One region of the Massilia sp. BGA-UO-ETr-WB1 genome, then DNA from elsewhere that is predicted to be linked to it. Evidence: predicted binding sites of a transcription regulator. Region 1 holds the regulator's gene; each other region holds the start of a gene.
The links. The regulator sigma-54, encoded in region 1, starts transcription at its own class of promoters, with help from an activator protein. The targets are predictions, from matches to a motif close to TGGCANGNAANCTGCTTT.
Positions count from the first base shown of each region.

Region 2: a site for sigma-54 is predicted at 6,260-6,277, ahead of AC56DV_RS15350 (PEP-CTERM sorting domain-containing protein). Genes of this name have one in related genera too.
Region 3: a site for sigma-54 is predicted at 3,772-3,789, ahead of AC56DV_RS16295 (TldD/PmbA family protein). Genes of this name have one in related genera too.

Region 1 is NZ_JCAQOT010000024.1:837,748-847,053, forward strand. Features, by position in the region: gene AC56DV_RS16950 (KpsF/GutQ family sugar-phosphate isomerase) at 1-835, shown strand, start outside; gene AC56DV_RS16955 (KdsC family phosphatase) at 835-1,374, shown strand; gene lptC (LPS export ABC transporter periplasmic protein LptC) at 1,454-2,011, shown strand; gene lptA (lipopolysaccharide transport periplasmic protein LptA) at 2,024-2,596, shown strand; gene lptB (LPS export ABC transporter ATP-binding protein) at 2,599-3,387, shown strand; gene AC56DV_RS16975 (RNA polymerase factor sigma-54) at 3,403-4,893, shown strand; gene hpf (ribosome hibernation-promoting factor, HPF/YfiA family) at 4,963-5,319, shown strand; gene AC56DV_RS16985 (enoyl-CoA hydratase/isomerase family protein) at 5,412-6,488, shown strand; gene rapZ (RNase adapter RapZ) at 6,493-7,356, opposite strand; gene hprK (HPr(Ser) kinase/phosphatase) at 7,547-8,482, opposite strand; gene AC56DV_RS17000 (PTS sugar transporter subunit IIA) at 8,527-9,009, opposite strand.
Region 2 is NZ_JCAQOT010000024.1:477,380-486,685, forward strand. Features, by position in the region: gene AC56DV_RS15325 (asparagine synthetase B family protein) at 1-289, shown strand, start outside; gene prsT (XrtA/PEP-CTERM system TPR-repeat protein PrsT) at 407-3,184, shown strand; gene AC56DV_RS15335 (PEP-CTERM/exosortase system-associated acyltransferase) at 3,358-4,170, shown strand; gene AC56DV_RS15340 (PEP-CTERM/exosortase system-associated acyltransferase) at 4,193-5,041, shown strand; gene AC56DV_RS15345 (HesA/MoeB/ThiF family protein) at 5,049-5,882, opposite strand; gene AC56DV_RS15350 (PEP-CTERM sorting domain-containing protein) at 6,331-7,194, shown strand; gene AC56DV_RS15355 (lytic transglycosylase domain-containing protein) at 7,282-8,190, opposite strand; gene AC56DV_RS15360 (nucleotidyltransferase domain-containing protein) at 8,231-9,306, opposite strand, start outside.
Region 3 is NZ_JCAQOT010000024.1:697,683-706,988, forward strand. Features, by position in the region: gene AC56DV_RS16275 (serine hydrolase) at 1-1,056, shown strand, start outside; gene AC56DV_RS16280 (transporter substrate-binding domain-containing protein) at 1,057-1,926, opposite strand; gene aqpZ (aquaporin Z) at 1,955-2,647, opposite strand; gene AC56DV_RS16290 (class I SAM-dependent methyltransferase) at 2,741-3,553, opposite strand; gene AC56DV_RS16295 (TldD/PmbA family protein) at 3,828-5,465, shown strand; gene AC56DV_RS16300 (TldD/PmbA family protein) at 5,481-6,818, shown strand; gene AC56DV_RS16305 (TldD/PmbA family protein) at 6,832-8,469, shown strand; gene AC56DV_RS16310 (TldD/PmbA family protein) at 8,484-9,306, shown strand, end outside.

The DNA.
Region 1 (9,306 bases):
TGTGGTGTCCGGCATCGGCAAATCCGGCCATATCGCGCGCAAGATCGCCGCCACGCTGGCCTCCACCGGCACCCCGGCGCTGTTCGTGCACCCGGCCGAGGCCGCGCACGGCGACCTGGGCATGGTGACGGCGGAAGACGCCTTCATCGCCATCTCCTATTCCGGCGAAAGCTCGGAGCTGATGGCCATCCTGCCGGTGGTCAAGCGCATGGGCAGCACCCTCATTTCCATGACCGGCAAGCCCGGCTCGAGCCTGGCCAAGCTGGCCGACGTGCACCTGGACGTGTCGGTGGCCAAGGAAGCCTGCCCGATGAACCTGGCGCCCACCGCCAGCACCACCGTCACCCTGGCGCTGGGCGACGCGCTGGCCGTGGCGCTGCTGGACCTGCGCGGCTTCAAGGAAGAGGACTTCGCCCGTTCGCACCCGGGCGGCGCGCTGGGCCGCCGCCTGCTGACCCATGTGCGCGACGTGATGCGCAGCGGCGACGCCATCCCGTCCGTGGGCCTGGACACCCGCCTGCCGGACGCGCTGCTGGAAATCACCCAGAAGGGCATGGGCATGACCGCCATCGTCGATGCGGACAACCGCCCGGTGGGCGTGTTCACCGACGGCGACCTGCGCCGCATGATCGAAAAAGTGCAGGACTTCAGCAAGGTCATCATCCGCGATGTGATGCATGCCAATCCGCGCAGCATTTCGCCTGATAAGCTGGCGGTGGACGCGGTGGCCATCATGGAGCAGTTCCGCATCAACCAGATGCTGGTGGTGGACGCGGACGGCAAGCTGGCCGGCGCGCTGCACATCCACGACCTGACGCGCGCCAAGGTGATCTGATGAACAAGGCCTACAATCTGGAAAACGTGGCGCGCGCGGCCAACATCAAGCTGATGATTTTCGACGTGGACGGCGTGCTCACCGACGGCAGCCTGCATTACGGCCCGGACGGCGAAGTGATGAAGACCTTCAACGTGCAGGACGGCCTGGGCATCAAGCTGCTGCAGGAAGCGGGCATCCTGACGGCCATCATCAGCGCGCGCCGTTCGCCGCAGGTGACGGCCCGCGCGCGCGACCTGGGCATCGAGTTCGTGCACCAGGGCGGACACGACAAGCTGACCCCGTTCAACGACCTGCTGGCCAAGACCGGCCTGGCCGCCGAGCAGGTGTGCTTCATCGGCGACGACGTGGTGGACCTGGTGATCCTGAAACGCGTCGGCTTCGCGGTGGGCGTGCCGAACGGCCGCGCCGACGTGCTGAGCCGCGTGCACCACGTGACCGAGGCCGGCGGCGGACGCGGCGCGGTGCGCGAGGTGTGCGAATTCGTGCTGCGCGCCACCGGCAATTACGATAAGGTCATGGCCCAGTTCCTGGTGTGAGCAGACGGGTCCGAGAAGATAAGATAGTGAGACATGCGTAAATATGCGTAAACGAACCGCACACCGCTGGCGCTTGAGCATGACCCTGGTCATCGCGGTCTTTGTCGCCTTCGGCACGTTCTGGCTGCTGCAGCTGCTGAACCGGGGCGAAGAGGACATGCTGGCCGACAAGCGCCTGAACGAGCCCGATTACATCATCGACCAGTTCAGCGTGGTGCGCATGACCAAGGAAGGCAAGCCGAGCTACATCGTGGCCGGCGACAAGCTGGTGCACCGCCCGATCGACGACTCGTCCGAGATCGACAAGCCGCTGGTGCGCAATTTGAGCAGCACCCATCCGCCGATGGACATCACGGCGGAGCGCGCCCGCGTGGACGAGAACAACACGCGCGTGAAGTTGCAGGGCAATGTGAAGATAGACCGCGCGGCGCAGGGCAAGAGCCAGGCGATGCGGATGACGACGCAGGCGCTCACCGTCTACCCGGACGAGGACCGCATGGAAACCGACCAGCCGGTGCAGATCGTGCAGGGCGGCGCCACCGCCACCGGCTCCGGCATGAAGGCGAACAACGCCACGCGCCAGGTTGAACTGCAGGGGCGCGGGCGGATCGTGTATCCGCCGGCGCAAACCAAATAAGTGAATGGACAGATGATGAAAAAACTCCTGATTTCGGCCCTGCTGCTGTGCGCGGCCGGGCTGGTGCAGGCCGAGAAGGCCGACTCCACCAAGCCCACGCTGATCGACTACGACAACGCCGACGTCGACGACGTCAAGCAGGTCAGCACCTTCACCGGCAACGTGGTGCTCACGCGCGGCACGCTGCTGATGAAGGCGGCCAAGGCGGTGGTCACCAAGGACCCGGAAGGCTACCAGTACGTGACGCTGACCAGCACCGGCGGCAAGCCGACCACCTTCCGCCAGAAGCGCGACGGCGAAGGCGACCAGTGGATGGAAGGCGAGGCCGAGCGCATTGAATACGACGGCAAGAACGAGCTGGTCAAGCTGTTCGTGCACGCCAAGGTGCGCCGCCTGGAAGGCAGCAAGCCGAGCGACGAAGTGTCCGGCGAGTTCATTTCCTACGACAGCCGGCGCGAGCAGTTCAGCGTGCGCAACACCGCCAGCGGCGAGGGCAAGCCCGGCGGCGGCCGCGGCACCATGGTGATCCAGCCGTCCACGCCCAAGCCTGCAGCACCGGCGCAGCCACCGGCGGCGGGGAAATAACGATGGCCGACGCAACCCCAAGCACCGCAGGCAACCCAGCCGCGCCAGGCTGCACCAGCACCCTGGTGGTGCGCGGCCTGCAGAAAACCTACGGCAAACGCCAGGTGGTGCATGACGTGTCGCTGCAGGTCGAATGCGGCGAAGTGGTGGGCCTGCTGGGCCCCAACGGCGCCGGCAAGACCACCTCCTTCTACATGATCGTCGGCCTGGTGCCGTCGGACGCGGGCAGCATCGACATCGCCGGCGTGGACGTGTCGAGCATGCCGATCCACCAGCGCGCCACCCTGGGCCTGTCCTACCTGCCGCAGGAGGCGTCGGTGTTCCGCAAGCTGACGGTGGAGGACAACATCCGCGCCGTGCTGGAGATCCAGCGCGTCAACGGCAAGGCCTTGAAGAAGGCCGAGATCGACGAGCGCCTGGACCGCCTGCTGGCCGACCTGCAGATCGAGAAGCTGCGCGAGAACCAGGCGCTGTCGCTGTCGGGCGGCGAGCGCCGCCGGGTGGAGATCGCACGCGCGCTGGCCACCAATCCGCGCTTCGTGCTGCTGGACGAGCCGTTCGCCGGCGTCGATCCGATCGCCGTGATCGAGATCCAGCGCATCGTGCGCTTCCTCAAGGAGCGCGGCATCGGCGTGCTGATCACCGACCACAACGTGCGCGAGACGCTGGGCATCTGCGACCGCGCCTACATCATCAACCAGGGCAGCGTGCTGGCGTCCGGCCGCCCGGACGACATCATCGCCGACGAATCGGTGCGGCGCGTCTACCTCGGCGAACACTTCCGCATGTAATTCGTGAATTAGCCCATGAAACAGTCACTGCAACTCCGCACCTCTCAGCACCTGGCGCTGACGCCGCAACTGCAGCAGTCGATCCGATTGCTGCAGCTGTCCACGCTGGAGCTGCACCAGGAACTGGAACAGCTGCTGGGCGAGAACCCCTTGCTCGAGCGGCTGGACGACCCGCTGGACCGCTCGTTGCGCCTGCTGGGCGACGGCGCCATCAACCAGACCCAGCCTAACGGCGCGGACGCGTCGCCGGCCGAAGTGGGCGCGCCGGCGCAGGACAGCGCGCCGGCCGGCGAGGGCGATCCCTTCGAGGGCGCGGGCGGCGACGGCGACAGCGCCAGCGGCGCCGAGGCCGACACCGACTGGAGCGACGCCGGCCGCAGCAAGGCGCCGGACGACGAGGACTCGCGCCCGCAGCTCGAAGCGAGCCACTGCACCCTGCGCGAGCACCTGATGGAGCAGATGCGCGTGACCGTGCAGCAGCCGCGCGACCGCGTGCTGATGGAACTGATCATCGACGCGCTGGACGAGAACGGCTACCTGGAAGAGCCGCTGGAAGAGATCCACGCGCGCCTGCCGGAAGAGGCGGACGTGGAGCTGGAAGAGCTGCGGACGGCGCTCACGCTGCTGCAAAGTTTCGACCCCATCGGCGTGGGCGCGCGCAGCGCCTCCGAGTGCCTGGCGCTGCAGATCAAGCGCATGCCCGGCGTGCCTTTGGTGACGCGCCGCATGGCCATCTGCATCGTGGAAAAGCACCTGGCCTGGTTCGCGCAGCGCGAATTCAACAAGCTGAAAAAAGCCCTCGACTGCGACGATGAAGACCTGCGCGAAGCGCAGGCGGTGATCCGCCAGTGCAATCCGCATCCGGGCGCCGAGTTCGCCTCCGACGTGTCCGACTACGTGGTGCCGGACGTGATCGTGAAGAAGGCGCGCAACGGCTGGCAGGTCACCTTGAACAACGACGTGATGCCGCGCCTGCGCGTGAACGCGCTGTACGCCAACATGCTCAAGCAAGGCAAGGGCGAGTCGGCGATGGGCGCGCAGCTGCAGGAAGCCAAGTGGCTGATCAAGAATATGCGCCAGCGTTTCGACACCATCCTGCGCGTGGCGCAAGCGATAGTAGAAAGACAAAAGAACTTTTTCAGCCATGGCGCGGTCGCCATGAGACCCCTTGTGTTGCGTGAAATTGCTGATACACTGGGACTACACGAGAGCACTATTTCTCGCGTAACAACTCAGAAATACATGCTGACTCCGCATGGGATGTTTGAGTTGAAATATTTCTTTGGCAGTCACGTCGCCACCGAAGCAGGAGGAGAAGCATCCTCGACGGCGATACGGGCGCTGATTGTGCAATTGACAGGAGCTGAAGACCCGAAAAATCCTTTATCCGACAGTAAGATTGCGGACATGCTGGGTGAACAGGGCATGGTAATTGCGCGACGGACTGTTGCCAAATATCGCGAAGCCCTGAAAATCCCTCCGGTAAGTCTGCGTAAAGCTTTGTAGTTTTACTTGGGTTCCCCTGCGCTCCAATAACATTCGACAGCGTATGAGCCCTTATCTTTAGGAGTGTGTATGAATCTCACCATCAGTGGACATCATCTCGAAGTGACCCCCGCCATCCGTGAATACGTGCAGAACAAGCTGGAACGGGTCAAGCGCCATTTCGATCAAGTTATTGATATTGCTGTCATCCTGACTGTAGATAACCTCACCGAGAAAGACAAAAGGCAAAAGGCCGAAATCAATCTGCGCATGTCCGGCAAGACCGTGTACGTGGAAAGCCTGTCGCAAGACCTGTATGCTGCCATCGATACGCTGATCGACAAACTGGACCGCCAAGTCATGAAGTACAAAGCCAAAGTGCAGGAGCATGGCCACGACGCCATCAAGCATCTGCCGGACACGTACGAACCTGCCCCGACCGCGTAAAGGTCAGCGGCACTCCCAACAAAGGGCGCATCTGGCGCCCTTTTTTGCGCCCGCGCTAAAATGGTGCTCTAACAATTCCAGAGACATCCAGCATGAGCGAGCACGTCCTTACCCAGGTTGCCAACGGCACCGGCTTCATCACCCTCGACCGCCCCAAGGCGCTCAATTCCCTTTCCCTGGCCATGGTGCGCAGCCTGACGGCCGCGCTGCTGGCCTGGCGCGACGACAGTGCCGTGGCCGCCGTGGTGATACGCAGCAGCAGCGAGAAAGCCCTGTGCGCCGGCGGCGACATCCGCTTCTTCCACCAGGTGGGCAACGCCACGCCGCAGGGCGGCAGCGCGCTGCTGGAGGACTTCTTCACCGAGGAGTACGCGCTCAACCACCTGATCCACTATTACCCTAAACCGTATATCGCATTAATGGACGGCGTGGTGATGGGCGGCGGCATGGGCATCGCGCAGGGCGGCCCCGGCTGCGGCGTGCGCATCGTCACGGACCGCACGAAAATGGCCATGCCGGAAGTGAACATCGGCTTGTTCCCGGACGTGGGCGGCAGCCATTTCCTGTCGCACGCGCCGGGCAGCCTGGGGCGCTACCTGGGCCTGACCGGGCTGACCGTGGGCGCGGCGGATGCGCTCTACGTGGGCCTGGCGGACCATTACGTGCCGGCCGATGCGTGGGACGCGCTGCGCGGCCTGCTGGAGGCGGCGCCGGGCGCCGGGCTGCGCGACGCCATCGCAGCCTTCGCCGCGCCGTTCCAGGCCGGCAAAGGCGTGCTGGAGGCCGAGCGCGCCGCGATTGAGCGCCACTTCGCGGCGGACAGCGTGGCGGCCATCATGGCCTCGCTGGCGGCGGACGAAGGCGCGTTCGCGCAGGCGGCGCTGAAGGCCATGCAAAGCCGCTCGCCGCTGATGATGTGCGTGACCCTGGAGCTGCTGAACCGCGGCGCCGCGCTGGACGTGGCGGACTGCCTGCGCATGGAACGCAACCTGGTGCGCCGCAATTTCGAACATGGCGAAGTGCTGGAAGGCGTGCGCGCGCTGGTGATCGACAAGGACAACGCGCCCAAGTGGTCGCCAGCGGCGCTGGAGGAGGTGACGCCGGAGATGGTGGCCGCGTTCTTCGCGCCGCCGTGGCCGGCGCACGCGCATCCGCTGCGCCACCTTTAAAACGTCAGGACTGCTCGCGGTGGCGCAGCACCACCTGCTCGGTCGGGTGGAAATGCCGCGCCAGGCGTTCGGCCATGTACACCGAGCGGTGCTGGCCGCCGGTGCAGCCCACCGCCACCGTCAGGTAGCTGCGGTTGTCGGTCTTGAACGACGGCAGCCACTTGGCCACGAAATCGCGGATGTCCTTGAACATTTCGTCCGCGCTGGGCTGGGCGTCGAGGAAGGCGATCACCGGCGCGTCGCGGCCCGTCATCGGGCGCAGGGCCAGGTCGTAATAGGGGTTGGGAATCGCGCGCACGTCGAACACGAAGTCAGCGTCCAGCGGCACGCCCACCTTGAAGGCAAACGATTCGAAGAACAGCGTCAGCGGCGCGTTCTCGCTTTGCACCAGGTCCTTGATCCAGGCGCGCAGCTTGTTGGCGCTCAGTTCCGAGGTGTCGATGACGTGGCCCAGCTGCTCGATGGCCGACAGGCGCTCGCGCTCTTCGGAGATGCATTCGATCAGCGTGCGGCGCGCGGCCGGATTCTGGCCCGGCTTCAGTTCGTGCGACAGCGGGTGGCTGCGGCGCGTTTCCGAGAAGCGCGCCACCAGCGAATGGGTGTTCGCCGTCAGGTACATGATCTTGACGTCGTGGCCTTGCCCGCGCAGCGCCTGCACGGCGTCCGGCAGGTTGGCCAGCGACTCGGCGCTGCGCGCGTCGACCGCCACGGCCAGCGCCTGCGTGCCTTCGTCGGTCAGCTGCGACACCAGTTGCGACAGCAAGGCCGGCGGCAGATTGTCCACGCAATAATAGCCCGTGTCCTCAAGGACATTGAGGGCGACGGATTTTCCAGAGCCGGATATACCGGTAATGAGCACGATACGCATAGCTAAAGATAATACATCAAGACTACGCGATAGGTGCGTTAGCGAACAAATCGCGGCGCGATAGGCACTTGATCGCCGCTCATCGCCTGCCGCTGGTGTAGCAGGGAATTCGTGGAGCGCAGCTCCGCGCCTGCGGAACGGGCGCGCCTTGCAAGGCGCGGCTCCTCGGCAACGTTGGCCGTGGGCGGGGCTAGTCCCCGCTCATGGCCTGCCGTTGCCGTTCCATGAATTCCTGGAGGGTATCGATGCCGCGCAGTTGCAGGATGGTGTTGCGCACGGCGGCTTCCAGCAGCACCGCGATGTTGCGGCCGGCCGCCACCGGGATCACCACTTTGCGGATCGGCAGGCCCAGCACGTCCTCGGTGGGGAACTGGAACGGCAGGCGTTCCACTTCCTCCTCCAGCGCCGAACGCCGCACCAGGTGCACGATCAGTTTCAGGCGCATCTTGCGCCGCACCGCCGTCTCGCCGAAGATGGCCTTGATGTCCAGCAGCCCCAGTCCGCGCACTTCCAGCAGGTTTTGCAGCAGGGCTGGACAGCGGCCTTCGATCATATTGGGCGCAATGCGCGCGAACTCCACCGCATCGTCGGCCACCAGGCCGTGCGAGCGCGAAATCAGCTCCAGGCCAAGTTCCGACTTGCCCAGGCCCGAATCGCCGGTAATCAGCACGCCCACGCCCAGCACGTCCATGAACACGCCGTGCATGATGATGCGCTGCGCCAGCTTCTTCGACAGGTACACGCGCAGGAAGTCGATCACCTGCGCCGCCGGGAGCGGCGTGGAAAACAGCGGAATGTTCTTTTCGTCGCAGATAGCGAGGATATCGGGGGGCGTTTCCAGGCCTTGCGCGATGATCAGCGCCGGCGGGCCGCCAGCGATCAGCTCGCTGATGACGTGCGCGCGCGTGAGCGACTTGAGGCGCTGGTAGTAATTGATTTCCTGGTGCCCGAACACCTGGATGCGGCCCGGGTGGATGGTGTTCAAGTGGCCGACCTGGTCGGCCGCCGAGGCCACATCGCCCGAGATCAGGCGCTCGCCGCCGGGGAAACCGGCGAACCAGCCTAGCTGCAACGTTTCACGATTATCGTCGTACAGGCGTTGTATCGTCAGGGGCGTTTGCAGCATGGCTTCTCAGTTCAGGAATGGCAGACGCCCTAGTTTAACCTGCTTTAACCTGCAGCTTGCAAGCTGGGTTGCCAATTCACAATGCGGTTGTACACCGACTGCGGGTCCGGATCGGTGGTCAGCGCGTTGCGGAAGCTGTCGTCCGAGAACATTTCGGCGATCTCCGACAGGATTTCCAGGTGCTGCTGGGTAACGTGGTCCGGGATCAGCAGGAAGAACAGCAGGCTGACCGGCTTGCCGTCCGGCGATTCGAACGGAATCGGCTCGGCCAGGCGCACAAAGGCCGCCAGCGGCGACTTCAGGCTCTTCATGCCCTTGATGCGTCCGTGCGGCACGGCCACGCCGTGGCCCAGGCCGGTGGAGCCCAGGCGCTCGCGCGCGAACAGGTTGTCCGACACGGTGGAGCGGGCGATGCCGCAGTTGTTCTCAAAAATCAGGCCGGCTTGCTCGAAAGCGCGCTTCTTGCTGGAAACTTCCAGATCGAGCTGGACGTTTTCGAGGGATAGGATTTTGCTCAGGTTGTTCATAACGCGACGTGGAATGGTGCGGCGCACAAATGTGGCTTGCGAGCAGAATTATAGGCTTGTTTTTTTGCCGTGTAACTCGAATTCGCTTGCGCCATGGCTGGCTCCGCAATCCGCCGCAGTCCGCTTGGGGCAGGCCGTAGCGTTGTTAAATAAGCACTGGCAGGGATATTAGCTATTTCCGCGTCGAATACAAGACAAATGCCAGTTTTTTGTCAGGGACTACGCAGATTCACCGATTTTTGAATGTCTTTTTGCCGCATCGGCTGCAGCTTTGAAAACCGCAACCTTTATTGATTC
Region 2 (9,306 bases), 360 kb from region 1:
GCTGCGCTATTTCTTCAAGGAAGCGCTGCGCGATTTCCTGCCCAACGAAATCATCACCAAGCAGAAGCACGGCTTCGGCCTGCCGTTCGGCGTGTGGCTGCAGCAGACCCCGCAGCTGCAGGCGCTGGCGGCCGACAGCTTGAGCGACCTGAAGCGGCGCGGCATCGTGCGCGCCGACTTCATCGGCAAGCTGATGGACCAGCACCTGGCCGAACACGCCGGCTACCACGGCACCATGGTGTGGGTGCTGATGATGCTGGAACAGTGGTTCCGCCAGCGGGCGCACTGAGTAAACACGCGTAAACGCTGGCAGGCGCGGCAATCAATTAGTATATTATTGGAAACAAAGTCGGCCAATGGCCGGCTTGTCCCGACTCTCAAGTTACCTCATAAGAAAGTTCTTTCCATGGCTGGCATTAAACCGAATCGCCTGATCGGCGCGGCGCTCGCAAGCGCCTTGTTGTTGTCTGTGCTGAGTGGCTGCAAGAAGGAGGAATCGGCGGCGACGCTGGTGGCCCAGGCCAAACAGTTCCAGCAAAAAGGCGACAACACTGCCGCCATGATCCAGCTCAAGAACGCGCTGGCGGCCAGCCCGGAAGACGCCGAAGCGCGCTACCTGCTGGCCAAGCTGTCGCTCGACGGCGGCGACGTGCTGGCGGCCGACAAGGAAATCCGCAAGGCCATCAGCCTGAAGTATCCGGACGCGCAGACCATGCCGGTGCTGGCGCGCACGCTGTTGATGCAGGGTAAATTCCAGAACGCGCTGGACGAAACCGAGGCGGCCGCCCAGGCCGGCGGCGCCGAGCTGCTGTGCGTGCGCGCCGACGCCATGCTGGCGCTGGGCAAGCGCGACGAAGCCAAGGCGGTGTTCGAGTCGGTGCTGCAAAGCCAGCCCAATTTCGCGCCCGCGCTGGTGGGCCTGGGCCGCGTGGCTTTCCTGGCGCGCGATCCGGCCGCCGCCATGGGCTACGCCGAGAAGGCGGTCGCGGCGGCGCCCAAGAGCGACGAGGCGCTGCTGTTCAAGGCCGACCTGCTGCGCGCCCAGAGCAAGTCCGAGCAGGCGCTGGAAGCGTACGCGCAGGTGCTGGTGGCCAACCCGGCGCACCGCTCGGCCCACATCGAGAAAGCCTACCTGGAAATCTCCTCCGGCAAGTACGAGCTGGCCCAGGCCGACCTGGCGGCGGCCAGGAAGATCACCCCCAACAGCATGATGGTGACCTACACCCAGGCCTTGCTGGACTTTACCCAGGGCAAGAACGCGGCGGCGCTGGAATCGCTGCAGAAAGTGCTGCGCGCCGCGCCCGAGCACATGCCCAGCATCCTGCTGGCCGGCGCGGTCAACCTGAACCTCGGTTCCATGCAGCAGGCCGAACAGCACCTGCGCAAATACCTGGAGAAAAACCCGGACAATCTGTACGCCCGCAAGATGCTGGCCACCACCCTGCTGCGCGGCGGCCAGACGCCGGACGCGCTGGCGGTGCTGGCGCCCGCGCTCAAGGGCAATGAAACGCCCGACGTGCAGCTGCTGGCGCTGGCCGGCGAGTCGTATATGCAGGCGCGCGACTTCAACAAGGCCACCGAGTACTTCGAGAAGGCCAGCGCGCTGGAACCGAAGACGGCCTCGCTGCGCACCTCGCTGGGCTTGAGCAAGCTGGGCAAGGGCGACAAGGTGCAGGGCATCAGCGACCTGGAAGCGGCTGCCGCGCTCGACAGCAAGTCGCTGCAGTCCGGCATCGCGCTGATCCGCGCCGAAATCGGCCTGCGCAATTTCGACAAGGCGCTGGCGGCGGCCACGCAGCTGGCCAAGACCCAGCCGAACAATCCGGAAGTGTCGCAGCTGACTGGCGTGGCCCTGCTCGGCAAGGCCGACGCCGCCGGCGCGCGCGCCAGCTTCGAGAAGGCGCTGACGCAGCAGGCCGGCTTCTTCCCGGCCGTGTCGGCGCTGGTGCAGCTGGACCTGTACGAGAAAAAGCCGGAAGCGGCCAAGCAGCGCCTGCTGGCGCTGGTGGAGAAGGACAAGAAGAACCTGGACGCGATGACCGCGCTGGCCGGCCTGGCCGCCTCCCAGGGCCAGCAGGCCGAAGTGACCAGCTGGCTGGAAAAAGCCAGCGCCGAGCATCCGGACGCGGTGCAGCCGGCGCTGCGCCTGGGCGTGCATTATCTGCGCAGCGGCAAGGCCGCGCAGGCCCTGACCCTGGCGCGCAAGCTGCAGCCGTCGTATCCGGCCAACACCGACGTGCTCGAGCTGGTGGCGCAAAGCCAGCTGGCCACCAAGGACACCAACGGCGCGCTGGAGACGTACAGCAAGCTGGCCGGCCTGCTGCCGAAGTCGCCCGGGGTGCAGCTGCGCCTGGCCGAAGTGCACCTGGAACTGAAAAACGAGGCGGCCGCCGCCGACGACCTGAAGAAGGCGCTGCAGCTGCAGCCCGACCTGATCCAGGCCCACACCATGCAGGCCGGCCTGCTGGTGCGCCAGAAAAAACACGACGCCGCGCTGGCGGTGGCGCGCCTGGTGCAAAAGCAGCACGACAAATTGCCGGCCGGCTACGCGCTGGAAGGCGACATCCTCAGCGCGCAGGGCAAGTCGGCGCAGGCGCTGCCACTGTACGAAAAGGCGCTGGCGCTGGGCAAGGCGCCCGGCTTCGCCATCAAGCTGGCCGACACTTACCGCGTCAACGGCAAGAACAAGGAAGCCGACCAGGTCATCGCCCGCTGGCGCCAGGACAATCCGAACGATCCGGCCATGGCCATGTACCAGGCTGAAACCAGCCTGGTCACCAAGCAGTACCCGGTTGCAATCGAGCAATTCGAAGCTATTCTGAAGAGTAATCCGAAGAACGCGGTGGCGCTGAACAACCTGGCGCAGGCGTACGCGCAGGTCAAGGACAAGCGCGCGCTGGCGGCGGCCGAGCAGGCCGACAAGCTGGTACCCGGCCATCCGGCCATCATGGACACGCTGGGCTGGATCCTGGTCGAGCAGGGCGACGTCGCGCGCGGCCTGCCGCTGCTGCAAAAGGCGGCGGCGGCGGCGGCCGGCAACGGCGAGATCCGCTACCACTACGCGGCCGCGCTGAGCAGGTCGGGCGACAAGGCCGGCGCGCGCAAAGAGCTGGAACAGCTGTTGGCGACAGGCAAAACTTTCCCGCAGGCGGACGAAGCGCGCGCCCTGTTGAAACAGCTCTGATTCCCCACCCGACCGGCCTGCAAGCCGCATGGACAGCGGCTTGCATGCGCGCGCACTGTTGAATTCGCTTGTGCGTGCTGGCCGGAAATAGGTTATCTTTGCGCCTGAGCTTTGGCTTGCATGTCGTGAGCCAGTGCCGGGCGCCCGACTGATGTGCAGACAAGGAACGCACTATGCTGCTCGAGCGACTATTCGGCAAGCGCGACATTCTGATCCCGTATTTTGACTTTGCCAGCGTAATGAAAGGCATGATGGATTCGGCCGTGCTGGCCGAGATTTATCGCCTGCGCTACGAGGTGTATTGCCTGGAGTGCCATTACCTGGACGCGGCCGAGTTTGACGAAGGCAAGGAAACGGACGAGTACGACGATTGCTCCATCCATTTCGCGGCCTACACGCTGGACCAGGCCATGGTGGGCACGGTGCGGCTGGTGCAGCCCAAGGAGGGGCAGATTTATCCCTTCGAGTCGCACTGCACGGTGTTCGAGGATTTCACCATGCCGCCGCGCGAGATGGCCGGCGAGGTGTCGCGCCTGGTGGTGAAGAAAACGCACCGGCGGCGGCGCGGCGATACGCTGGAAGGCGTGTCCAAGGAATTTATCGAACAAAAGGGCGGGCCGGCTGCGATCAAGCCGCCCAGCGGCAAGGAGCAGCGCACCAACAGTCCGCTGTTGCTGCTGGGACTGTACCGCGAGATGTACCGCTACAGCCGCAAGCACGGCATCCGTTACTGGTATGCCGCGATGGAGCGCTCGCTGGCGCGATCGCTGGACAAGATGGGGTTCCGCTTCGTCCCCATCGGGCCGCAGGTCGACTATTACGGGCCGGTGACGCCCCATATGGTGGACCTGGACGAGCTGAACGAACGATTGAAGCAGGAAAACCGTTTCCTGGCCGCCTGGTTCAATGACGAGCCTATCCCTTTCTGGACGGTGGTGAAAACCATGATAGCCACGTTCATGATCGGGCGTACCCGGAAGAAATGAAACCCGTAGGAGAATTCGCTGTATGGCGCACGTATTTGCAGGACCCAGCTACCGCAGCGTACTTTCCCGGCAGGAGTACCAGGCCCACTTTGAAACCGTGGACCACGCCAACCGCAATATCTTCCGTTCCTTCCGCGGCGACCAGCACGGCAAGGTGCCGCACGATATCTTCAAGCTGCGCTACGACGTGTATTGCATCGAATGCGCCTTCCTGCCGCAGGCCGAACAGGCCGGCGGCATGGAGCTCGACGAGTACGAGACCCGCGCGGTGCACATCGCCGCCTATTCGATGGATGAAAAACTGATCGGCACGGTGCGCCTGGTGCAGCCGGACGCCGCGCAGCCCTATCCGTTCGAGCGCCACTGCGCCGTGTTCGACCATTACGAGCACCCGCCGCGCGACCTGGCCTGCGAGATTTCCCGCCTGGTGGTGCGCAAGGAGCACCGCCGCCGCCGGGCCGACAGCCTGGACGGCGTGCCCGGCCTGCCGCCGCTGGTGCCGGCGGCCGAGCGCCGGCACGGCGAGCGCCGCCGCGATTCGCCGATGCTGCTGTTCGGCATGTACCGCGAAATGTACCGCCACAGCCGCAACGTCGGCATCCGCTACTGGTACGCCGCCATGGAGCGCGCGCTGGCGCAGTCGCTGCAGCGCATGGGCTTCGGCTTCCAGCCGATCGGCCCGCCGGCCGACTACTACGGCGCCGTGGTGCCTTACGTGCTCGACCTGCACGTGCTGGAAGCCAAGCTGGCGGCCGACAACCCGAAGCTGTCGGCCTGGCTGCACGAGCGCCCGCAGGCGCTGCTGCCGCGCCTGGCCTGGCAGCGCAACCCCGCGCGCAAGCATCCGCGCACGGTGCGCCCGCGTTCCTGAGCCGTGCTTACTCGGCGCTGATCCGGATCATCTTGGTGACGTGGTTGCGGAAGCTGTGCACCACGATATTGGGCGCGCTTTCCACCTTCAGCCCGGCCAGCATGTCGTGCATCATGGTGACGGCGAGGGCCGCCACCGAGAACGTGCCCACGGCGATCTGCGAAGCCGGGCAGGGGCGGCCGTCGTCCATGATGGTCAGCGCGCGCGCCACCTCGCGCACCACCTGCTCGTCCAGGTGGGCGCCGATGCGCGCCATCACGCGCCCGAACACGGCGGTGTAGTTCAGATTGCCTTCCGCCGCGGCGGCTTCCACGTCGCGTTGCAGGATGGCCGGCAGCGACTCGGCCGCGCCGGCGGGGAAATACAGCACGGCGGCGCCGAAGCCGACGTTGATGGCGGTGAAGATGGGCTTGCCCTGCATGGTGGCCGCCATGTGCAGCGCCAGCACCGCTTCCAGGTCGACGAAGTCGATGGTGTCGAACACGATGTCGACCTTGCCCACCAGCTCGGCCGCGTTGTCCTTGTCCAGCATCTTGTAGTGGGTTTCCACGCGGGCTTGCGGATTGATGCGCAGGATGTGTTTTTTCAGCGCTTCCACTTTGGGCTGGCCGACGTCGTCCTGGTCGTAGAACTGCCGGTTCAGGTTGTGGGCGTCGATGGTGTCGCCGTCGATCAGCACGAAATGCTGGAAGCCGCTGCGCGCGGCGCAGATGGCGACCGGGCTGCCCAGTCCGCAGCCGGCGAACAGCAATCGGGTCTCGCTGATCTTGGTCTGCGTGGCCTTGTCTATATAGCCCTCATTGCGGGTCACAAAGCGGTCATAGTCGAATTCGGTAGCCATGGCGGGAAAACCTCTGATTAGGTGGATGGAAACGTGCCGCTTGCGGCGGCTGGGCTCGTTACAGATTGACAATACTATAGTAGCGCAAGCGCGCTCGTCTGCCCATCATGCCGGTCTGTCGATATTCTTTACATACGCGGCCCGGCCGCGTGGCGTATTTCATACGGATCGGGCCCCGGCTGCGCGCTTTTTCCCTGTAAACCGGGCGCCGGCGGCGCGGCGCGGCCGGGAATATCCGGCCGGCAATAAATGTCACATGGGCTGTCGAATTTCTTTACAGCGCAGGCAAAATTGACAACTGTTCGCTCGGGCAAAAAAATACGCGGCACCAATGTTCCCTAGGCGTTTGGCGGTTTGCGGGGTGTTTTCCAGTGAGCTGGCATGCCGATTGCTTTATACCTCGGTGTGACGCTGCTGACAGCGCCCATACCAATTACTGGAGAACAGAATGAATCTCAAGAAAATTTCCGCACTGGCAGCTGGCGTGGCCCTGGCATTCGGCGCAGCGGGTTCGGCCCAGGCGGTTGACCTGATCGCCGGCGACCTGAAGTTCACCTTCAACGCCTACGACAGCGCGACCTCGCGCTACACCGCCAATTGCACCGACGCCGCCGGTTGCGACGCCGTCACCGCACCAGGCGCCGCTGCCATCAGCGCCTACAACGAAGACAGCTGGGGCATCTTCTCGATCGCCAGCATCACCCGCGTATCGGACAACGCCATCACGTACACGGCTGGCCAGGGCGGCAAGTTCCTGACCGGTATCTTCGGCGGCCTGCGCGACTATGACGTGCAGCGTACCGTGCTCGGCGGCGCCGGCGGCGTGATCGACCAGGTGCTGGCAGCCGGCGGCTGGCTGAAGATGTTTGAAAACAACACCGACTACGCCGCCATCCAGGGCACCGGCGGCCGTATTGGCGAGTTCGGCTACAACGGCATCACCGGCGGCACGCTGCTGCTGGACGCGGTATTCGCCACCGGTATTCTGGGCGGCAACAACACCGCCACCTACAGCGGCTTCTTCAACGAGAACGGCATCACCGGCGCCTCGGGCGGTTACCTGAACGTGGTGGGCGGCAACTGGCAGTCCAAGCTCGACACCGACGCCCTGATCGATGAGAACGGCAACCAGCGCGACCTGCTGCTGACCTCGACCTTCCAAGGCTTCAAGGCAAACAATCAAGTCGCCGACTGGACCGTGCTGGCCAGCGGCCACGTGACCGGCAACGCCATTCCAGAGCCAACCTCGCTGGCCATCTTCGGCCTGGGCCTGGCCGGCCTGGCAGCCCTGCGCCGCCGCAAGCAGCAGTGATCCTGCGCGCGGTTCGCCGCGCCGCAACGCAAAAAACCCGCCCGGGCAACCCGGCGGGTTTTTTCATTTCCGGGCTCCCTGGGCCGCTCAGGGCTTCTTCAGCGCGGCGCTGGCGGCCACGCCGGCCGGGTAGGGATGCAGCGCGTGCTGGTACAGGCGCGCCAGGCGCTTGACGTATTCCTGCGTTTCCGCATACGGCGGCACGCCCTGGTAGCGGTCGACCGCCTTCTCGCCGGCGTTGTAGGCGGCCGCCACCAGCTGCACGTCGCCGCGGAAGTAGCCCAGCAGCCAGCGCAGATAGGCCAGTCCGCCGCGGATGTTCTGCTCGGCGTCGAAGGCGTCCTTGACGCGGAAGCGTTGCGCCGTCTCCGGGATCAGCTGCATCAGCCCCTGCGCGTTCCTGGGCGACACCGCGCGCGTGTTGAAGCCGGACTCGATGGCGATGATGGCCATGGCCAGCCTGGGGTCGACCTCGAACTGCGGCGCCAGCAGCTCCACCAGCGCGCCGATCTGCTTGCTGGCGGCGTGCTGGTAGAGCGCGCGCGGCTCGGGCGGCATGGGGGAAAACGGGGTGTCGGGCAGCATGCAGGCCGGCAGCGGCGTGCCGGGCACGGTGTTGGTCAGGTTGAGCATGGCTTGCGCCTGCGGGTGGCCTTGCGCGGCGGCCAGCGCGAACAGCTGCGAGGCGGCGCCGTCGTCGCGCGCCGCGCCGCGGCCGTTGGCCAGCATCCAGCCCAGCGCGTACTGGCCCCGGGCGTCGCCCTGGCGGGCGGCGCGGCAGTACAGGGCCAGCGCCTGCGGCATGTCGCGCGGCACGCCTTCGCCGTGCTCCAGCCGCGCGGCGGCGGCCAGCAGCTCGGCCACGCCCGCCGGCCCCGCGCCATGGGCGGCCGTGGCAGCGGCCGCCTCGCCGGCGGCGGCCGGCGAGGCCAGTCCCAGCAGGCCGGCCAGCAGCGCGGCGCCGAAGTTGGTGGCGTAGGTGGAAGGTGCGGGCATGCTGCGCTCCGGTGACAGCCTATGCTTGATTGTAGAGCAGTCAGGGCTGCGCGGCCTGATCTTTGTCGCGCGGCGACAGAAAAGCTTTATGGAACAAGTGGCGCGCCAGCAGCAGCGGCGGCATGCGCAGCCAGTTGGCGCGCAGGTACAGCAGGAAGCGGGCGGCCGGCGTGAAGGCGTCGTCGCAGCTGGCGTGGGCCGGCAGCAGCGCGCGCCCGTACAGCGCGTCCATCAGGCGCAGCAGCAGGGCGCCCGGACGGCCCGGCTCGGCTGCCGCCAGCGCCGCCGGCGGCAGCGGCGTGTGCAGCAGCCGGGCCGTGTAGCGCAGCGCGTAGAACAGCGGGCGCTGCAGCTGCAGCCTGGCGGCGCGTTCCTGCAGCGCCGGCCAGAAGCCGGGCTCGGCCCCGTAGTGGCGCAGCAGGCCGTCGAGGTCGACCAGGTCGCGCAGGCCATGCTCGAGCTCGCCGTCGAAGAACAGATGGGTGGCGCTGTGCAGCACCAGGTCGGGCGGCGCCAGGATGCGCAGGCCGGGCTGGCCGGGCTGGCCGGGCAGTTCCTGCGCGGCGGCGCGCAGCGTGGCCGGATCGGGATGCACGGGCGCCGTCTGCGGCAGGATGGCGTGGTGCACGTCGATGGCGGTGCGGCGCTTGACGTGCTCCATCGGCGGCAGCTCGTGCATCCACTCGCGGTAGTAGCGCTGGTCGTATTCGTCCAGGTGGGTGCTGGCCCAGCCGTGCAGCATCAGCGCCGTTTCGGCGTCGTCCAGCTTGTCCTTGGGCAGCAGGATGTCGATGTCAGAGAACAGCCGGCCGCTGGCCGGCGGCAGCCCGGCCAGCGCGTAGGCCGCGCCCTTGAGCAGGATCAGCGGCGTGTCCAGCCCGGCCAGCGCGTGGCGGATCTGCGCCACTTCCCAGCGCACCGCCTGGCTGTGCCGCTCGGCCACGGTGCGCGACCACTCCAGGTGGCGCCGCGCCGGCGCCGGCACGCGCTCCAGTTCGCCGCGCTCGCGCAGCAGGTAGTACAGGCGCGGCTGCAGGTTGGCGCTGGCGCACTGGCGCAGCAGCACATTCCACTCGGCCTCGCCGTAGCCGGCCAGCAGCGCCGGCTGGCGGAACG
Region 3 (9,306 bases), 140 kb from region 1:
AACAGCTACGCCTACGACAACCTGCTCTACATCGTGGCCGGCAAGATCATCGCCGACAAGGCCGGCAAGCCCTGGGGCGAGGCCGTGCGCGAGCGCATCCTGGCGCCGCTGGGCATGGACGGCACCACCACCAGCGTGGCCGCCATGCTGGAGACGGCCGACTATTCGGCGCCGCACAGCAAGGTCGGCGAGACCACCACCGTGGTCAAGCCCATGCCGGTGGAGAACGCCATCGGCGCGGTCGGCATCAACACCAGCGCCGAAGACATCGCACGCTGGATGAACATGCTGCTGAACGGCGGCAAGGCGCCGGACGGCCGGCAACTGGTCAGCGAAAAGCAGCTGGCGGAAATGTGGACCGCGCAGACGCCGATGAAGATCAGCGAACCGAAGCCGCCGCTGGCCGCCACCAGGCCGAACTTCGCCGCCTACGGCCTGGGCTTCCAGCTGCGCGACTACCGCGGCCGCAAGATCGCCCTGCACGGCGGCGCGCTGCAAGGCTTCTACTCGCGCGTGCTGCTGGTGCCGGAAGAAAAGCTGGGCATCGCCATCTTCACCAACGCCGAGAACAGCGGCTCGATGGCGGCGCTGCAATGGCGCCTGCTGGACCAGTACATGAACGCGCCGGCGACCGACTGGATCGGCATCGTCTCGGCCGACGAGCAGGCCAAGCACAAGGAAGAACTGGCAAAGGTGGGCAAGGCCGCCTCCGCGCGCGCGGCCAAGTCGCAGCCCTCGCTGGCCCTGGCCGCGTACGAAGGCGAATACCAGGACGCCTGGTACGGCCTGGTCACCATCAAGCGCGAAGGCCAGAAGCAGGTGATGCGCTTTGTGAAGACGCCGGACCTGGTGGGCGACCTGGAGCACTTCCAGCACGACTCCTTCATCGTGCGCTGGCGCCAGCGCAACTTCAACGCGGACGCCTACGTGAGCTTCGCGCTGAACCCGGACGGCAGCATCGAGCGCATGAAGATGAAGCCGGTATCGGCCGAAACGGACTTCAGCTACGACTTCGCCGACCTGGACCTGAGGCCGGTGCCGCCGCCCAAGAAGTAATCACGGCAGCCGCAGCTGGAACACGCGGCGCTTGCGCGCCGTGATCTCGTCCATGCCGCGCTGGAAGGCGGGGATGCTGTTGAACAGGCGTTCAAAGCTGCCGTCCTTCTGCGCCATGCGCAGCCCGCGCTCGATGCGCGCGGCCAGCTCCGGCCTGTTGCGGCTGACGAAGAAATAGAACGGCACGCGGTAGTGCAGGAAAATGGTGGGCTCGACCTGCAGTCCTTCGCCCGGATGCTGCTCCAGCTCCGACCATGCCTCCTGCACGCCGCGCGGCATATAGTCGAAGCGCTTCACGCGCAGCATGGGGAACAGGTATTCATAGCCGCCCGAGGTCTCCACCGGCAAGCCGTTAAAGCGCAGCACCCCGGTTGACGGCCAGTTGGTGCCGGCGCCGGCCTTCAGCTTGCGCAGGTCGTCCAGCGTGCGCACCGCCGCGAAGCGGGCCGCGTCCTCGCTGCGGATCAGGAACACGCGGTAATCGTTCAATTCCTTGATCAGCGAAATGCGCACCGGCAGCAGCTCGGCTTCGCGCTGGCGATCGGTGCCGTCCCACATCACGTTGATCACGCCATTGTTTTTGAGTTCGGCATTGCGCCGCAGGCTGGTCAGCTCCTGGCCGTAGTGGGCCAGTTCGTACGGCCCGTCGCTGGCCACGGTCTTGTCCAAGGCAAGCTTCAGCAGGCGGGGGAAATAGGCGGCGTGCTCCTTCGCGCTGGGGGAGACGGCGGGCAGCACGAAGCGATGCATTGCCGGCGGCGCGGCTGCCGCCCGCTGCGGAACGCAGCAGGCCAGCAGCAGGGACAGGAAAAAATAAAGCTTGATCATCACGCCGCTATAGTAGCGCATGGCGGCGCGATCCGGCTGCATGCGGCCGAGTGCGGCCGCTTGCAGCCGCTTAGGCCTTGGCCTCGTCGGCGATGAAGCGGTACACCAGCGCGCCCAGCACGGCGCCGGCGATCGGCGCCAGCCAGAACAGCCACAGCTGGCTTACCGCCCAGTCGCCCACGTACACGCCCACGCCGGTGCTGCGCGCCGGGTTGACCGAGGTGTTGGTGACCGGGATGCTGATCAGGTGGATCAGCGTCAGCGCCAGGCCGATCGGCAGCGGTGCGAAGCCGGCCGGCGCGCGGCGGTCGGTGGCGCCCAGGATCACGATCAGGAACATCATCGTCATCACGACTTCGGTCACCAGCGCGGCGGTCAGCGAGTAGCCGCCCGGCGAGTGTTCGCCGTAGCCGTTGGAAGCCAGGCCGCCGGCCAGGCTGAAGCCGGCCTTGCCGCTGGCGATCAGGTACAGCACGCCGCCGGCGGCGATGGCGCCCAGCACCTGGGCCACGATGTAGGGCAGCAGCTTGTTGGCGGGGAAGCGGCCGCCGGCCCACAGGCCGATCGATACCGCTGGATTCAGGTGGCAGCCCGAGATGTGGCCGATGGCGTACGCCATGGTCAGCACCGTCAGGCCAAACGCCAGCGACACGCCCAGCAGGCCGATGCCGACCCCGGGAAACGCCGCCGCCAGTACCGCGCTGCCGCAGCCGCCCAGCACCAGCCAGAAGGTGCCGACAAACTCTGCGCCATATGCTTTCATATATACCCCTTAGTAAATTTAACGAATTAACAATTTATACCGGGGTGCAAGAAATGTCCATCCTTCGATGCGGCGGCGGCGCGCTGAAAACCGCTATGGCTTGACGAACTTGAGCGTCATGCGGTCGCTTTCGCCGATGGCCTGGTACTTGGCGCGGTCCTTGTCCTTGTTGGTGTAGGTTGGCGGCAGCGCCCACACGCCGCCTTCATGGTCGGCCTTGTCCTTCGGGTTGGCGTTGACTTCCGACTTGGCAGCCAGCTTGAAGCCGGCGTTCTCCGCCAGCTTGATCACATAGGCTTCGTGCACGTAGCCCGAACTGGCCTTCTCGTCCTGCTTCATGCTGGCCGGCAGGCGGTGCTCCACCACGCCGAACACGCCGCCCGGCTTGAGCGTGTCGTACACGCTGGCGAACAGCGCCTTCACGCTGGCGTCGCCGTTGCCGATCCAGTTGTGGATGTTGCGGAAGGTGAGCACCATGTCCGCGCTGCCTTTCGGCGCGTAGCTGAACACATTGTTGTTCGGCTCGAAGGCGCCCAGCACCACTTTGTCGTAGGAGGCCGGTACCGCGTTCAGCTTGTCCTGGAAGCGGGCGGCGGCCTTGCGGACGTTTTCGTTGGCCGAGCCGGGCGTGCTGCCGGCGGCGATCAGCTTGCCGTCCTTGCGCAGGTAGGGGCCGAGGATCTCGGTGTACCAGCCGCCGCCAGGGGACAGCTCCACCACCGTCATGGTGGGCTTGATGCCGAAGAAGGTCAGCGTTTCATAAGGATGGCGTGCCGGGTCGCGCGCCACGTTGGCAGGCGTGCGCGCCGGGTTGGCGATGGCGGCCTTGAGGGCGTCGTCGGCCAGGGCCAGGCCGGGGGCGGCCAGGCCGCATGCGATCGCTGCGCCGAGGATGAATTGTTTCATGCATGTCTCCAGGTTGTTGACGACGCGTGGCGGTCGTCTGCGCCGATCATCGGGGAACTCGCGGGCCGGGTCAAGCAGATTCGATAGTGTCCGCCGCGCCCTTGCCGGACACTGAGCGGACACTCGCGCGGACACATCGGACACCCGCCGCTTGCGTTTGGCAAGCCGGGGTCCGGCAAATGACAGGAGTGTGACGGCTGCACCGGAAAGATTTGCAATGGCACAAAACTTGCGTCATGGTGTACTTTCCGGCGAAGGTTCTTTTGGAGAGATTATGGAACGACGTGCATTCCTCAATATCAGTGGTTTGGCCCTGGGCACCATGCTGCTGCCCGCATACGGCAGGGCGATCGCGGCCGAAGAGCTGCTCAAGCCGGCGGACACCGCCTTCAAGAAGATGCTGGCCGATACGGCCATGACGGCCGCCACCCAGGCCGGCGCCAGCTACTGCGACGTGCGCATCGGCCGTTACCTGAACCAGTTCCTCACCACGCGCGACCTGAACGTGGAGAACATCACCAATACCGAATCGGCCGGCGTCGGCGTGCGCGTCATCGCCCACGGCGCCTACGGCTTCGCCGCCACCAGCGACGTGTCGCCGGACGGCGTGGCGGGCGCGGCGCGCCAGGCGGTGGCCATCGCCAAGGCCAACGCCAGGCTGCAAAGCGCGCCGCTGCAACTGGCGCCGGTGACCGGCGCGGGTACCGTGTCCTGGGCCACGCCCTACAAGAAGGACTGGCGCGCGGTGCCGATCAAGGAAAAGGCCGAGCTGCTCATCGCCGGCAACAAGGCCGGCCTGGACGCGGGCGCGAGCTTCATGCAGTCCTTGCTGTTCCAGGTGAACCAGCAGAAGTATTTCGCCTCCACCGACGGTTCCTATATCGACCAGGACGTGCACCGCCTGTGGGTGCCGTTCTTCGCCACCGCCGTGGACAAGACCACCGGCAAGTTCCGCTCGCGTTCCGGCCTGTCGTCCCCAGTCGGCATGGGCTACGAATACCTGGACGCGCGCAAGGAAGACAAGTTCCAGGCCGCCGGCGGCGTCACCACCCTGTACCGCAATTCCTACGACCTGATCGAGGACGCGCGCAACGCCGGCAAGCAGGCCAAGGCCAAGCTGTCGGCCAAGTCGGTCGAGCCGGGCAAGTACGACCTGGTGCTCAGCCCTGAGCACATGTGGCTCACCATCCATGAATCCGTGGGCCACCCGACGGAACTGGACCGCGTGCTCGGCTACGAGGCCAATTTCGCCGGCACCAGCTTCGCCACGCTGGACAAGTGGCAGTCGAAGAAATTCAAGTACGGTTCCGACATCGTCAACATCGTCGCCGACAAGACCACCCCTGGTTCGCTGGGCGCGGTCGGCTACGACGACGAAGGCGTGAAATGCAAGCGCTGGGACATCATCCGCGACGGCGTGCTGGTGAACTACCAGGCCACGCGCGACCAGGCCCACATCATCGGCGAGAAGGAATCGCACGGCTGCTCCTACGCGGACAGCTGGAGCAGCGTGCAGTTCCAGCGCATGCCCAACGTGTCGCTGGAGGCGGGCAAGAAGAAGCTCACGCCGGACGAAATGATCAAGGACGTGAAGAAGGGCATCTATATCGTCGGCGACGGTTCCTTCTCGATCGACCAGCAGCGCTACAACTTCCAGTTCGGCGGCCAGCTGTTCTATGAGATCAAGGACGGCAAGATCACCCGGCCGCTGGAAGACGTGGCCTACCAGTCCAACACCCAGGAATTCTGGAACGCCTGCTCCGCCATGTGCGACGAGCGCGACTGGCGCATGGGCGGCTCCTTCTTCGACGGCAAGGGCCAGCCATCGCAGTCGTCCATCGTCTCGCACGGTTCGAGCACCACGCGTTTCAACGGCATCAACGTGATCAACACCGCCCGCAAGATCGGTTAAGGACAGGACGACGACATGAAGATTTTGAGTCAGGAAGAAACCAAGCGCATTTGCGATAAAGTACTGTCGCTGTCCAAGGGCGACGAGTGCGAAGTGAAGGTGACCGGCAGCCGCACCGGCAATATCCGCTACGCGCGCAACGCCGTGTCCACCGCCGGCCTGGTGGAAGACAGCCAGCTGGCCGTGGCGGTCTCGTTCGGCAAGAAGCAGGGCGTGGCCACCATCAACGAGTTCGACGACAAGTCGCTGGAAAAAGCCGTGCGCCGCGCGGAAGACCTGGCGCGCCTGGCGCCGGACAATCCGGAGTTCATGCCCACCGTATCGAAGCAGGAATACAAGGCCAGCAACACCTACAGCAAGAGCACGGCGGCCATCGACCCCGACTTCCGCGCGCAGGTGGCCGCCTACAGCATCGAGAACAGCCGCAAGAACAAGCTGCAGGCGGCCGGCTTCTTCACCGACAGCACCTCGTTCGAGGCCATCGCCAACTCCAGGGGCGTGTTCGGCCACCAGGAAGAGACCGGCGTGAACTTCACGCTGACGGTGCGCACCGAGGACGGGCGCGGTTCGGGCTGGGTGCGGCGCGACGCGGGCGACGTGAACAAGTTCGACGCGCGCGAAGCGTCCGACGTGGCGATCGAAAAAGCGCTGCGCTCGGTGGACGCCAAGGCGCTGGAGCCGGGCCGCTACACGGTGATCCTGGAGCCGGCCGCCACTTCCGACCTGCTGGCCTATATGTTCGGCGCCCTGGACGCGCGCAGCGCGGACGAAGGCCGCAGCTTCCTGTCCAAGAAGGGCGGCGCCAACCGCCTGGGCGACAAGCTGTTCGACGAGCAGGTCAATATCTGGTCCGACCCGTGGGACAAGGACATCGCCGTCACGCCGTGGGACAACAATACCTACCTGGCGCGCGAGCGCATGGACATCGTCAAGAACGGCAAGGTCGCCGCGCTGGACTACTCGCGTTTCTGGGCGCAGAAGCAGGGCAAGCGCGCCGTCGGCTCGCCGGGCAACTTCATCATGGCCGGCACCAACAAGGAGACGGCGGAGCTGATCGCCAACACCAAGAAGGGCGTGCTGGTCACCCGTACCTGGTACATCCGCATGGTGGACCCGCAATCGCTGCTGCTCACCGGCCTCACGCGCGACGGCACCTTCTACATCGAGAACGGCAAGATCAAGCACCCGATCAAGAACTTCCGCTTCAACGAAAGCCCGGTCACCATGCTGAACAACATCGATGAACTGGGCAAGCCGGTGATACTGGGCGGCGACGAATCGCCGTACAAATTGCTGATTCCGGCGATGAAGGTGCGCGACTTTAACTTCACGTCCCTGTCGGACGCGGTGTAAATCAGGAGAGATTGTGGAACGACGTACATTTCTGAAAGTAGGGGCCATCACCGGCGGCACCCTGCTGGTGCCGGTGTTCGGCAACGCCATCGCGGCTGAAGAGCTGCTCAACCCGATGGCGGTGCAGTTCAAGAAATCGCTGGCCGACGCCGCGATGAACGCGGCCACCAAGGCCGGCGCCAGCTACTGCGACGTGCGCATAGGCCGCTACCTGAACCAGTTCATCACCACGCGCGACCTGAACGTGGAAAACATCGTCAACACCGAATCGAGCGGCGTGGGCGTGCGGGTGCTGGCCAACGGCGCCTACGGCTTCGTTTCCACCAACGTGATGACGCCGGACTCGGTGGCCGAAGCCGCGCGCCAGGCGGTGGCCATCGCCAAGGCCAACGCGCGCCTGCAGGCCGAGCCGGTGCGCCTGGCGCCCGTCAAGGGCGTGGGCGAGGTGGCGTGGGCCACGCCGTTCAAGAAGGACTGGCGCACGGTGCCCATCAAGGAAAAGGCCGAGATGCTGATCGCCGCCAACAAGGCCGGCATGGACGCGGGCGCCAGCTTCATGCAGTCCACCCTGTTCCAGGTGAACCAGCAGAAGTACTTCGCCTCCACCGACGGCTCCTATATCGACCAGGACGTGCACCGCCTGTGGGCCCCGTTCACCGCCACCGCCGTGGACAAGAGCAGCGGCAAATTCCGCACCCGCCAGGGCCTGTCCTCGCCGGCCGGCATGGGCTATGAGTTCTTCGACGCCAAGCCGCAGCACAAGATCCGCGCGCCGGGCGGCGTCACCACGCTGTACAAGGACGGCTACGACCTGATCGAGGACGCCCGCGCGGCCGGCAAGCAGGCGCGCGAAAAGCTCAGCGCCAAGACCGTGGAGCCGGGCAAGTACGACCTGGTGCTCAGCCCCGAGCACCTGTTCCTCACCATCCACGAATCCGTCGGCCACGCCACGGAGTTGGACCGCGTGCTGGGCTACGAGGCCAACTACGCTGGCACCAGCTTCGCCACGCTGGACAAGTGGCAGTCGAAGAAATTCAAGTACGGCTCCGACATCGTCAACTTCGTGGCCGACAAGACCGCGCCGGGCGCGCTGGCCACCGTGGGCTACGACGATGAAGGCGTGCAGTGCAAGCGCTGGGACATCATCAAGGACGGCGTGCTGGTGAACTACCAGGCCACGCGCGACCAGGCCCACATCATCGGCGAGAAGGAATCGCACGGCTGCTCGTACGCGGACAGCTGGAGCAGCGTGCAGTTCCAGCGCATGCCCAACGTGTCGCTCCAGGCCGGCAGGAAGCAGCTCACGCCGGACGAGATGGTCAAGGACGTGAAGAAGGGCATCTACATCGCCGGACGCGGTTCCTTCTCGATCGACCAGCAGCGCTACAACTTCCAGTTCGGCGGCCAGCTGTACTACGAAATCAAGGACGGCAAGATCACCCAGCCGCTGGAGGATGTGGCCTACCAGTCCAACACCCAGGAATTCTGGAACGCCTGCTCCGCCATGTGCGATGAGCGCGACTGGCGCATGGGCGGCTCCTTCTTCGACGGCAAAGGCCAGCCTTCCCAGGTCAGTGCGGTGTCGCACGGATCGAGCACCACGCGCTTCAACGGCGTGAACGTCATCAACACCGCCCGCAAGATCGGCTAAGGAGCTAGCGCAAGATGAAATTTTTGACCCAGGAAGAAGCCAAGCGCGTCTGCGAAAAGACCATCGCCTTCTCGAAGGCCGATGAGTGCAGCGTGAGCCTGCGCGGCGAGCGCGAAGGCAACATCCGCTACGCCAACAACGCCGTATCGACCGCCGGCCTGACCGAGGACACGCAGCTCAGCGTCAGCGTTTCCTTCGGCAAGCGGGTGGGCAGCGCCACCATCAACGAGTTCGACGACAAGTCGCTGGAAAAAGCCGTGCGCCGCGCAGAAGACGTGGCGCGCCTGGCGCCGGAGAACCCGGAGTTCATGCCCAACGTGAGCGCGCAGCAGTACAAGGCCACGCCGACGTGGAGCAAGAACACCGCCGCCATCGATCCCGAGTACCGCGCCGAAGTGGCGTTCCGCAGCATCGAGGCGGCGCGCAAGGCCAAGCTGAAGGCGGCCGGCTTCTTCGACGACACCACTTCCTTCCAGGCGCACGCCAACTCGAACGGCGTGTTCGGCTACCAGGAACTGACCAGCCTCGGTTTCACCGTCACCACCCGCACCGAAGACGGGCGCGGTTCCGGCTGGGCCAAGCGCTACGCCAACGACGCCGGCAAGTTCGACGCGCGCGAAGCCTCGGCCATCGCCATCGAGAAGGCAGTGCGCTCGGCGGACGCCAAGGCGCTGGAGCCGGGCCGCTACACCGTCATCCTGGAGCCGGACGCCACCTCGGACATGCTGAACTTCATGTTCGGCGCCTTCGACGCCCGCAATGCGGACGAGGGCCGCAGCTTCCTGTCGAAGAAGGGCGGCGGAAACCGCGTGGGCGAGAAACTGTACGACGAACAGG